One region of the Variovorax sp. KBS0712 genome, then DNA from elsewhere that is predicted to be linked to it. Evidence: predicted binding sites of a transcription regulator. Region 1 holds the regulator's gene; the other holds the start of a gene.

Region 1 (5,148 bases):
GTTCCTCGCGGTACCGGCGCTGTACCTCGCGATCAAGGCCTTCGGCGGTGCCTACCTGATCTACCTGGGCTTTCGCATCTGGCGCGGCGCGCGCCAGCCGCTCGCGATCACGCCCGACACGGACGCCTCGCCCCGCAGCCAGGGCCGCAGCGGACGCACCTTCCTGCTCGGCCTGGCCACGCAGATCAGCAACCCGAAGACGGCGGTGGTGTACGCGAGCATCTTCGCGGCCTTCCTGCCGCGCGAGGTGCCGCTGGTGCTGGCGCTCGCCGTGCCGGCCGTGATCTTCTGCATCGAGACGGGCTGGTACGCGATCGTCGCGCTGGCACTGTCCTCGGCCGCGCCGCGCGCGGCCTACCTGCGCTACAAGACCTGGATCGACCGCGCCGCCGGCGGCGTGATGGGCCTGCTGGGCCTGCGGCTGGTGTGGTCGGCGGTGCGCGGCACCTGAGGCGCTAGAGCAGGCTCTCGGGCGTGAGCGGCGCCAGCAGCTCGAGCATGGTGCGGTCCCAGAAGCCCGAGTCGGGCTCTTCGTGCAGCACGGTGGTCTTGCCGCCTTCCTCGCTGACCCACTCGATGCGCCGCGAGCCGGTGGCTCCCGCATCGGCGCCTTCAGCAAAGCGCAGTCGGTAGGCGCCCTGCTGCTTGAGCACATCGAGCAGCTTCAGGGTCTGCTGCGCCATCTCGGGGCTGCGGATGAACAGGCCGATCTCGGTGTTGTGGATTTCGGAGCGCGGATCGAAATTCATCGAGCCGACGAACAGGATGCGCTGGTCGATCACCGCCGACTTGGCGTGCAGCCGCCCCACCGACGTGCCGAACAGGCCGAGGCGCACGCTGCGCCGCGTGCGCGCGGAACTCAGCTCGTGCAGCTCGGCGCCCAGCGCGAGCATGTCGGCGCGGTAGCGGCGGTAGGCGGTGTGGACGAGCGGCTCGTCGGTGGCGGCGAGCGAGTTGGTGACCACGCTGATCTTCACGTTGCGCCCGCGGATCTCGCGCATCACCTCCAGCCCCGACGCGCCCGGGATCAGGTAGGGCGAGACCAGCGTCACCTCGCTGCGCGCGCGGCGCATCTGCTCGACCACGTTGTAGCGCACGCTGTCCACGTCGAGCAGCGGCACGCCGCCGTACGACGCGGTCTTGCCGATCACGCGGTCGGGTGAATCGGCGTAGGCCTCGGCGGTGGTCCAGATCAGGCCGAGCTTGCCGGCGTCGAGGTCGTCGGCCACCGGGCTGTAGCCCAGCAGGTCGTTGGGCGCGGGCCTGGGCGGCGGCGGCGTGGTGTCGGGGCCGGTGGCGGCGTCGAAGCGGCGCTGCAGTTCTTCGCGCGGCAGGTCGGTGTGCACGACCGCGCCGATCGGGCGCACGTGCGGGCTGTTCCAGTACTGGTCGAACAGCACGCCCAGGCGCGGGATCAGCGCGCCCGTGACGAAGGTGTCGAGATCGATGAAGTTGGGGCCGGTGGTGCGGCGGAAGTACTGGTTGCCGATGTTGCGCCCGCCCGCCACCGCCATCGCGCCGTCGGCGATGAAGAGCTTGTTGTGCATGCGGCGGTTGACGCGGCTGAAGTCGAACAGCGACGCGGTGAAGCGCTTGAGCAAGCTGCCGCGCCCGGCCGGGAACGGGTTGAACAGGCGCAGCTCCACGTTCGGCGTGGCGGCCAGGCCGAGCAGCAGCTCGTCTTCGCCGGACGTGTACAGGTCGTCCATCAACAGGCGCACGCGCACGCCGCGCTGGGCCGCATCGCGCAGGGTGCGCAACAGGTAGCGGCCGGTCTCGTCGTTCTCGATCTGGTAGTACTGCACGTCGAGCGTGCGCTGCGCGCGGCGCGCCAGCTGCAGCCGCGTGTCGAAGGCGAAGTCGCCGCCGGGCATCAGGCGAAAGCCGCTGAGGTCGGGGTCGGGCTGCGAGCCCAGCGCGATCTTGCCGAGCGCGGTGTCGGCCGAGACGGCGATGGCCTTGGTGGGCGGGCGCGGTGCCTCGTCGGGCAGCGTGGCGCAGCCGGCAAACAGCAGCGCCGCCGCGATGACGACCACCCAATGCCCACAGCGCGACAGCAGGCGGCTCGTCATCGTCGGTCTTCTACAGGGCCTTGCGCAAGTTGGCGGGCGCGATGCGCAGCGCTTCGCGGTACTTGGCGACGGTGCGGCGCGCGCACTCGATGCCCTGCTCTTTCAGCATCTCGGAAATCTGGCTGTCGGACAGCGGCTTCTTGATGCTTTCCGAACTCACGAACTGCTTGATCAGCGCGCGCACCGCGGTGCTCGACGCGTTGCCGCCGGTCTCGGTGCCCAGCGCCGAGCCGAAGAAGTACTTGAGCTCGACCGTGCCGAAGGGCGTGGCCATGTACTTGGCGGTGGTCACGCGCGAGATGGTCGACTCGTGCAGGCCCAGCTCGTCGGCGATCTCGCGCAGCACCAGCGGGCGCATGGCCAGCTCGCCGTGCACGAAGTAGCTCTTCTGGCGCTCGACGATGGCGTTGCTCACGCGCAGGATGGTGTCGAAGCGCTGCTGGATGTTCTTGATGAACCAGCGCGCCTCCTGCAGCCGCTGCGACAGCGCCTGGCTGCCCTCGCCCTTGTGCGACTTGAGCGCACCGGCGTAGATGTCGTGCACACGCAGGCGCGGCATGACCTCGGGGTTGAGCATGACGCGGAACTTCACGTTGGTGCCGCGCCCGGTCTTGGTGACGATCACGTCGGGAATGACGATGTTGCGTTCGACGTCGACAAAGCGGCGGCCCGGCTTGGGCTCCAGGCGCGCAATGATCTGCAGCGCAGAGCGCACCAGCTCTTCGTTGGTGCGCGTGAGCGTGGCCAGGCGCTTGAAGTCGCGCCGCGCGAGCAGCTCCATCGGCTGCTTGCAGATCGCGATGGCGGTCTTGCGGATGAGCGCTTCGGCCTCGGTCTCGTCTTCGCTGGCGAGCGCCTTCAGCTGGATGCTCAGGCATTCGCCGAGATCGCGCGCGCCGACGCCCACCGGCTCCAGGCTCTGCAGCAGGCCCAGCGCCACCTGGAAGTGGTGCACGAGGTCGTCGAACTGGTCGTTGTCGTCGCCCGCCAGGCCCGAGGCCAGCGCGGGCAGCGAGTCTTCGAGGTAGCCGTCGTCGTTGAGCGACTCGATCAAAAAGCGCAGCGCGGCGCAGTCGTTTTCGTTCAGGCGCAGGCTCAGCGCCTGGCGGTGCAGGAAGGACTGCAGCGACTCCTGGCTGCGCGCGAGTTCGGTGGCATCGGCGCGCTCGTCGTCGCCCAGGTTGTTCTGGCGCGCGGGCGCGTCGCTGCCCCACTCGCTGTCGTCGGGCGCCATGTCGACGGTGCCGTCGCCTTCCCAGTCGGGCTCGCGCTCGGCGATCTCGGCGGCGGGGCCGTCGGTGTCGGGGGTCGAGGAGGTGGTGTCGCTGGACGTGGAGGAAGTGCTGGCGGCGGACGGCGTGAACTCGGCCTCCCCCTCGCCCGCGTCGTCGCGCGGCACCGGCGCGTCGGCCGTGTCCAGCCCGAACTCCTCGCGCGCCGCTTCTTCCGCGGTGCGTTCGAGGAACGGGTTCTCGTCCAGCATCTGCTCCACTTCCTGGCTCAGTTCGAGCGTGGAGAGCTGGAGCAGGCGAATGGACTGCTGCAGCTGTGGCGTCAGCGCCAGATGCTGCGAGACGCGAAGGGACAGCCCTTGCTTCATGGAGACCCGACCCTCCCTTACATCCGGAAGTGCTCGCCCAGGTACACCCTGCGTACCTCGGCGTTGTCGACGATCTCCGAGGGTGTGCCTTGTGCCAGCACGTGCCCGTCGCTGATGATGAACGCGTGATCGCAGATGCCCAGCGTCTCACGCACGTTGTGGTCGGTGATGAGCACGCCGATGCCGCGCTCTTTCAGGAAGCTGATGATCCGCTGGATCTCGATCACCGCGATCGGGTCGATGCCGGCGAAGGGCTCGTCCAGCAGGATGAAGCGCGGCTGCGTGGCCAGCGCGCGCGCGATCTCGACGCGGCGGCGCTCGCCGCCCGACAGCGCGAGCGCGGGCGAATCGCGCAGATGGTCCACGCGCAGGTCGGCCAGCAGGTCGGCCAGGCGCTCTTCGGTGTGCTGCTTGGTCAGCGGCATCATGCGGCCGTTGGCGTCGGGCTCGCGCTGCAGCTCGAGCACGGCGCGCACGTTTTCCTCGACCGTGAGCTTGCGGAAGATCGAGGCTTCCTGCGGCAGGTAGCTCAGGCCCATGCGCGCGCGGCGGTGGATGGGCATGTGGGCGATGGGCTCGCCGTCGATGGTGATCTCGCCGGCGTCGGCGCGCACCAGCCCGACGATCATGTAGAACGAGGTGGTCTTGCCCGCACCGTTGGGGCCGAGCAGTCCGACGACCTCGCCCTTTTGCACATCGAGCGAGACGTCTTTCACGACCGTGCGGCTGCCGTAGCTCTTCTTGAGGCCGCGCGCCACGAGGCGGCTGCCCGGAATGCCGTCGGCGGTCTGGGTTCCTGCGGTTTCGATCACTTGCGCCCTTCCCCTTCGGTGCCGCCCAGCGTGGTGCTCGGGCGCAGCCCGGCGCCGGGCGCGGGGGTGGGAGCCGGAGCCGCGGGCTTCTTGCCGCCGGCCGCGGGTGCGGAGCCGGGCGCCGCCGGGGCCGGCGTGGCCTTCGGCGTGAGGATGGCCTTGACGCGACCGCCGCCGCCCGCCGAGACGCCGGCGTTCGGCGGCACGAGGGAACCGTTGACGGTGTAGGTGTCGTTGCTCTGGTCGTAGACGATCAGCGCGCCGCTGCTTTCGTCGTTGGCCGTGGCGCCGATCAGCCGGCGCATGACGGCACGGCGGATGAACTTGACGTTGTCGGCGCGGCTGTCGTACTCGATGACTTCCGACTCGCCCTCGATCCACTCGTCGCCGGCGTTGCGCTTCTGCTTGTAATAGGCCAGCTTGCCGGGCGCCGCCGTGACCACGCCGTACTGGTAGCCCTCGGCGTCCTGGCGCACGTCCAGCCGCGCTCCGCGGATGATGATCGTGCCCTTCGTGACCAGCACGTTGCCGGTGAACACGCTGGTCTGTTTCAGGTCGTCGTAGCGCATCGAGTCGGACTCGATGTTCATCGGCTTGGTGCGGTCGGCGGTTTCGGCCAGGGCGCCCGAGGCGGCACCGGCCAGCAACAGCGCGCCGAAAGCCA
Region 2 (5,148 bases), 560 kb from region 1:
GGGCGCTTACGGTTTAGGGTGAAACCCGCGCTGCTCGTTTCAGCTTGTAAGAAACAAGGACCCTGCGCGGGTTTGTCCTCAGTCCTTGCTGCGAAGCAGCAAAAAAGCCTCAGCTCTTGCGCAGCAACGAGGGCCGCTGGTCGGCGCCGGTCCATTGCGGGCCGTCGAACCAGGCGTCGCCCTGCAGGTAGGCGCGCAGCATCGCCAGGCCGTCGAAGCCCCAGAACAGGCGCCCGTCGACCACGTAGCAGGGCACGCCGAACACGCCCTGCGCCACGGCCTCGTCGGTGTTGCGCTTGAGCAGGGCCTTGTTCTCGTCGCCGTTCACGTCGCGCTTCGGCTGCAGCTGCGCGGTGAGCGCGGCCAGCCGCGTGGCGTCGCCCGCCTCTTCGCCGCCGCGCCACACGTGGCGAAAGAGGGTCTCGGCCGCCAGGCGGCTGATGCTGCCGTCGTCGCCCGTGGCCACCGCCAGGCGCAGGTGCGGCAGCGGGTTGTACGGGTGCGAAGCCGGCATCTCGATGGGGATGCCGTGCGCCTGGCCCAGCCACAGCACGTGGCGGTAGGTCCAGCTGCGCTTCGAAGGAATCTCGGCCGGCCCGAGCTGGCCGTGGTGCTTGAGCAGCGCGCCCAGCAGCACCGGCTTGTAGGCCACGCTCACGCTCAGGCCTTCGAGCGCCTCGGGCAGGTGCTCGAACGCCAGGTGCGCGTAGGGCGAGATGAAATCGAGATAGAAGTCGATGTGCTTCATGCGTCGTGGTCTCCTGTGGTGGGTTCGGGCACGCGCCAGATGCCGGCCTGGGCCCGCAGTTCGATCGCGCGCCACACCTGGCGGCGGCTGTCGTCTTCCATCTTGCTCCAGCCGGCGATCTCGGGGATGGTGCGCAGGCACCCTTCGCAGAAGCCGCTCAGGCGGTCCATGCGACACACCGACGAGCACGGCGAGGGCACCTCGCCTTCCGTGCGCTGCACGGTCCCGGCGCGCTCGGCGAGCGCATGCGCTTCGTCGAAGTTCACACCACGTCGGCCACCGGCGCGCCGGTGAGCTTCTCTAAATCGTTCGGGTGCAGCTGGAACACGGCGTGCGGATGGCCCGCGGCGGCCCAGATTTCCTCGAAGCGGAACAGCTCGCGGTCGATGAGCACCACGGGCTTGGTCACATGGCCCACCGGCGACACGCCGCCGATGGTGAAGCCGGTGCGCGCCTTCACGAAGTCGGCGTCGGCGCGGCCGGTCTTGCCGACGATGGCATCGACCTTCTTCTCGTCGACGCGCTTGTCACCCGAGGTGATGACCAGCACCGCCGCCTCGTCGCTCTTGCGGCGGAAGATGATGCTCTTGGCGATCTGCCCGACCGAGATGCCGAGCGCGTCGGCGGCCTGCTGCGCGGTGCGGCAGGCGTCGTCGAGCATGCGGGGCGCATGGGGATGGCCGGCGTCCTGCAGCACGCGGGAGACGCGCTGGACACCTTCAGGAAGGGAATGGAGTTCGGAGCCGCACATGGCAAGTTCTTCGGGGTTCGTGGGGGCGTTCGCCCTCGTTGCAAGGCCCCGAGCATACGGAAAAGCCCCGCGCACCGGCGCCGCCGCCCCCTTGCGCCCCTGCACCCCGGCGCACCAATGCGGAGAGCGCCGGCGCACGACGCCCGTGCGCGGCGTGCCGGCCCCGGTCCGCTTTCGGTGCGCCATCGGCCGATGAGCCCCGCCACACGGGCTTTTGAGCGCGGCACGCTTATTGCTGAACAGGGTTGCGACCCACCGGCTTCTGCGGCGGGTTCGCAATGCCTCCGCTAACGACGGCGGGGTTCAAGCGCACCGATGGCCGCCCGCCGCCGGTTCGTCTGCTCCAACCCATTTCGCATCCGTTCCGTCGCGGGGGCCCCAACGACGCTGTCTGTTCGACAGCGGCTGCGGGGGCGCCTTCCAGGGCCGGTTGCGTGCAGGACCCCCAATGAAGATCGCAGTCATCGGCCACGGCATGGTCGGCCACAAGTTCCTCGAGCAACTCCACACGCTCGGCATTCCCGGCGCACAGGTCACCGTGCTGTGCGAAGAGCCGCGCCCGGCCTACGACCGGGTGCACCTGTCCGAATACTTCTCCGGCAAGACGGCCGACGACCTGTCGCTGGTCGAGCCCGGCTTCTTCGAGCGCAGCGGCTTCACGCTGCGCCTGGCGGCCCGCGCGGCGGCCATCGAGCGGCGCAACAACACCGTGACCACGGCCGACGGCGAGGTGATCGCCTACGACAAGCTGGTGCTGGCCACCGGCTCCAACCCCTTCGTGCCGGCCGTGCCGGGCCGCGACCGGCCGAACTGCTTTGTCTACCGCACCATCGAGGACCTGGACGCCATGAAGGCCTGCGGCGCCAAGTCGCGCAGCGGCGTGGTGGTGGGCGGCGGCCTGCTGGGCCTGGAATGCGCCAAGGCGCTGCGCGACATGGGCCTGGAAACGCACGTCGTCGAATTCGCACCGCGCCTGATGGCGGTGCAGGTCGACGAAGGCGGCGGCCGTGCATTGCGCGGCAGCATCGAGGCGCTGGGCCTGCACGTGCACACCGGCCGCAACACGGTGGAGATCGTCGACGGCGCGAGCGCACGGCACCGCATGGTGTTCGCCGACGGCACGCACCTGGAAACCGACATGATCGTGTTCTCCGCCGGCATCCGCCCGCGCGACGAACTCGCACGCCAGAGCCTGCTGGCCGTGGGCCCGCGCGGCGGCGTGGCGATCGACAGCCACTGCCGCACCAGCGACCGCAACGTCTACGCGATCGGCGAATGCGCGTCGTGGAACGAACAGGCCTTCGGCCTCGTCGCGCCGGGCTACGACATGGCCCGCGTGGCCGCGCGCCACATCGCCGGCCAGGACGACGCCGCCTTCACCGGCGCCGACCTGAGCACCAAGCTCAAGCTGATGGGCGTCGACGTCGCCAGCATCGGCGACGCGCACGGCAAGACGCCGAAGTCGCGCGCCTACCAATACATCGACGAGCGCAAGCAGGTCTACAAGAAGATCGTGGTCAGCGAAGACGGCAAGCAGCTCTTGGGCGCGGTGCTGGTCGGCGACGCCAGCGAGTACGGCACGCTGCTGCAGCTGGCGCTCAACGGCATCGCGCTGCCCGACGAGCCCGAGTTCCTCATCCTGCCGTCCAGCGACGGCAAGGCCAAGCCAGGCCTGGGCGTCGATGCGCTGCCCGACAGCGCGCAGATCTGCTCGTGCAACAGCGTCACCAAGGGCCAGATCTGCGAGGCCGTGGGCCAGGGCGTGTGCACGCCCGCCGAGATGAAGGCCTGCACACAGGCCGGCGCCACCTGCGGCGGCTGCGTGCCGCTGGTCACGCAGGTCATGAAGATGGAAATGGCCCGACGCGGCATGGCCGTGAACAACCACCTGTGCGAGCACTTCCCGTACTCGCGCCAGGAGCTGTACCACCTCATCCGCGTGGGCGAGATCCGCAGCTTCGCCGACCTGCTCGCGAAACACGGCAAGGGCCTGGGCTGCGACATCTGCAAGCCGACCGCCGCGAGCATCTTCGCCTCGTGCTGGAACGAGTTCGTGCTCAAGAAGGACCTGGCCGGCCTGCAGGACAGCAACGACTACTTCCTGGGCAACATCCAGAAGGACGGCACCTACTCGGTGGTGCCGCGCATGCCCGGCGGCGAGGTCACGCCCGAGGGCCTGATCGCCGTGGGCCAGGTCGCGAAGAAGTACGGCCTGTACACCAAGATCACCGGCGGTGCGCGCGTGGACATGTTCGGCGCGCGTGTGGAGCAGCTGCCGTCCATCTGGGAAGAACTCATCGCCGCCGGCTTCGAGTCGGGCCATGCCTACGGCAAGTCGCTGCGCACGGTGAAGAGCTGCGTGGGCTCCACCTGGTGCCGCTACGGCGTGGACGACAGCGTCGGCCTGGCCGTGGAACTGGAGAACCGCTACAAGGGCCTGCGCGCGCCGCACAAGATCAAGTTCGGCGTGTCGGGCTGCACCCGCGAATGCGCCGAGGCGCAGGGCAAGGACGTCGGCATCATCGCCACCGACAAGGGCTGGAACCTCTACGTGTGCGGCAACGGCGGCATGAAGCCGCGCCATGCCGAGCTGCTGGCGAGCGACCTGAACAAGGCCGACCTCATCCGCATGATCGACCGCTTCCTGATGTTCTACGTGCGCACGGCCGACCGCCTGCAGCGCACCAGCACCTGGCGCGAGAACCTGGAGGGCGGCCTCGACTACCTCAAGGGCGTGCTGCTGCAGGACACGCTGGGCCTGGGCGCCGAGCTCGAGGCGCAGATGCAGCACGTGGTCGACACCTACCAGTGCGAATGGAAGACCGCGGTGAACGACCCCGCCACGCGCCAGCGCTTCCGCTCCTTCGTGAACAGCGAGAAGCCCGACGAGCACATCGTCTTCGTGCAGGAGCGCGGCCAGAACCGTCCCGCACGCCCCGAAGAGCGCCGCGAAACCAGCGAAGCCTGAGCGACCCACAAGGAAGAAAACCCACCATGACCACAGACACCCAGACCTGGACCGCCGTGTGCGCCGCCGGCGACATCCTCCCCGACACCGGCGTGTGCGCGCTGGTCGACGGCGTGCATGTCGCGATCTTCCGCGTCGGCCAGGAGCCGTCGCTCTTCGCCATCGACAACGTCGACCCGAAGGCCGGCGCCAGCGTGCTCTCGCGCGGGCTGGTCGGCAGCCTGGGCGAGCGCATCGTCGTGGCCTCGCCGCTCTACAAGAACCACTTCGACCTGCGCAGCGGCGAATGCCTGGAGGCGCCCGAGCACTCGGTGCGCGCGCATGCGGTGCGCGTCGAGGACGGCCGCGTGCTCGTCGCGCTGGCCTGACGCCGCTTCGCCCTCTTCCCTTTTTTTCAGCCTCTCTCCAAGGACCCCGAATGGCCTACCTCGCTCCTGCCGAATTCGTGACCAAGATGGTCGACGCCGGTGAATCCAAGCTGCTGATGTCCACGCGCGACACGCTGATCCGCTCGTACATGGCCGGCGCCATCCTCGCGCTGGCCGCGGCCTTCGCCGTGAGCATCACCGTGAACACCGGCAACGCGCTGGTGGGTGCGATGCTGTTCCCGGTCGGCTTCATCATGCTGTACCTGCTGGGCTTCGACCTGCTCACCGGCGTGTTCACGCTGGCGCCGCTGGC

Evidence for each region. Region 1 encodes sigma-54, which starts transcription at its own class of promoters, with help from an activator protein. Its sites were predicted from a motif close to TGGCANGNAANCTGCTTT; they were not measured.
Region 2: the regulator sigma-54 is predicted to act here: its motif matches at 1,721-1,738, upstream of nirB (nitrite reductase large subunit NirB).

Annotation. Positions count from the first base shown of each region.
Region 1 covers NZ_VCCD02000002.1:1,554,863-1,560,010, forward strand. The annotation lists gene FFI97_RS24230 (LysE family translocator) at 1-451, shown strand, start outside; gene FFI97_RS24235 (phospholipase D family protein) at 456-2,072, opposite strand; gene rpoN (RNA polymerase factor sigma-54) at 2,083-3,672, opposite strand; gene lptB (LPS export ABC transporter ATP-binding protein) at 3,690-4,484, opposite strand; gene lptA (lipopolysaccharide transport periplasmic protein LptA) at 4,481-5,148, opposite strand, start outside.
Region 2 covers NZ_VCCD02000002.1:997,622-1,002,769, forward strand. The annotation lists gene FFI97_RS21550 (2-hydroxychromene-2-carboxylate isomerase) at 110-748, opposite strand; gene FFI97_RS21555 (DUF1289 domain-containing protein) at 745-1,014, opposite strand; gene FFI97_RS21560 (YbaK/EbsC family protein) at 1,011-1,499, opposite strand; gene nirB (nitrite reductase large subunit NirB) at 1,948-4,467, shown strand; gene nirD (nitrite reductase small subunit NirD) at 4,494-4,835, shown strand; gene FFI97_RS21575 (formate/nitrite transporter family protein) at 4,886-5,148, shown strand, end outside.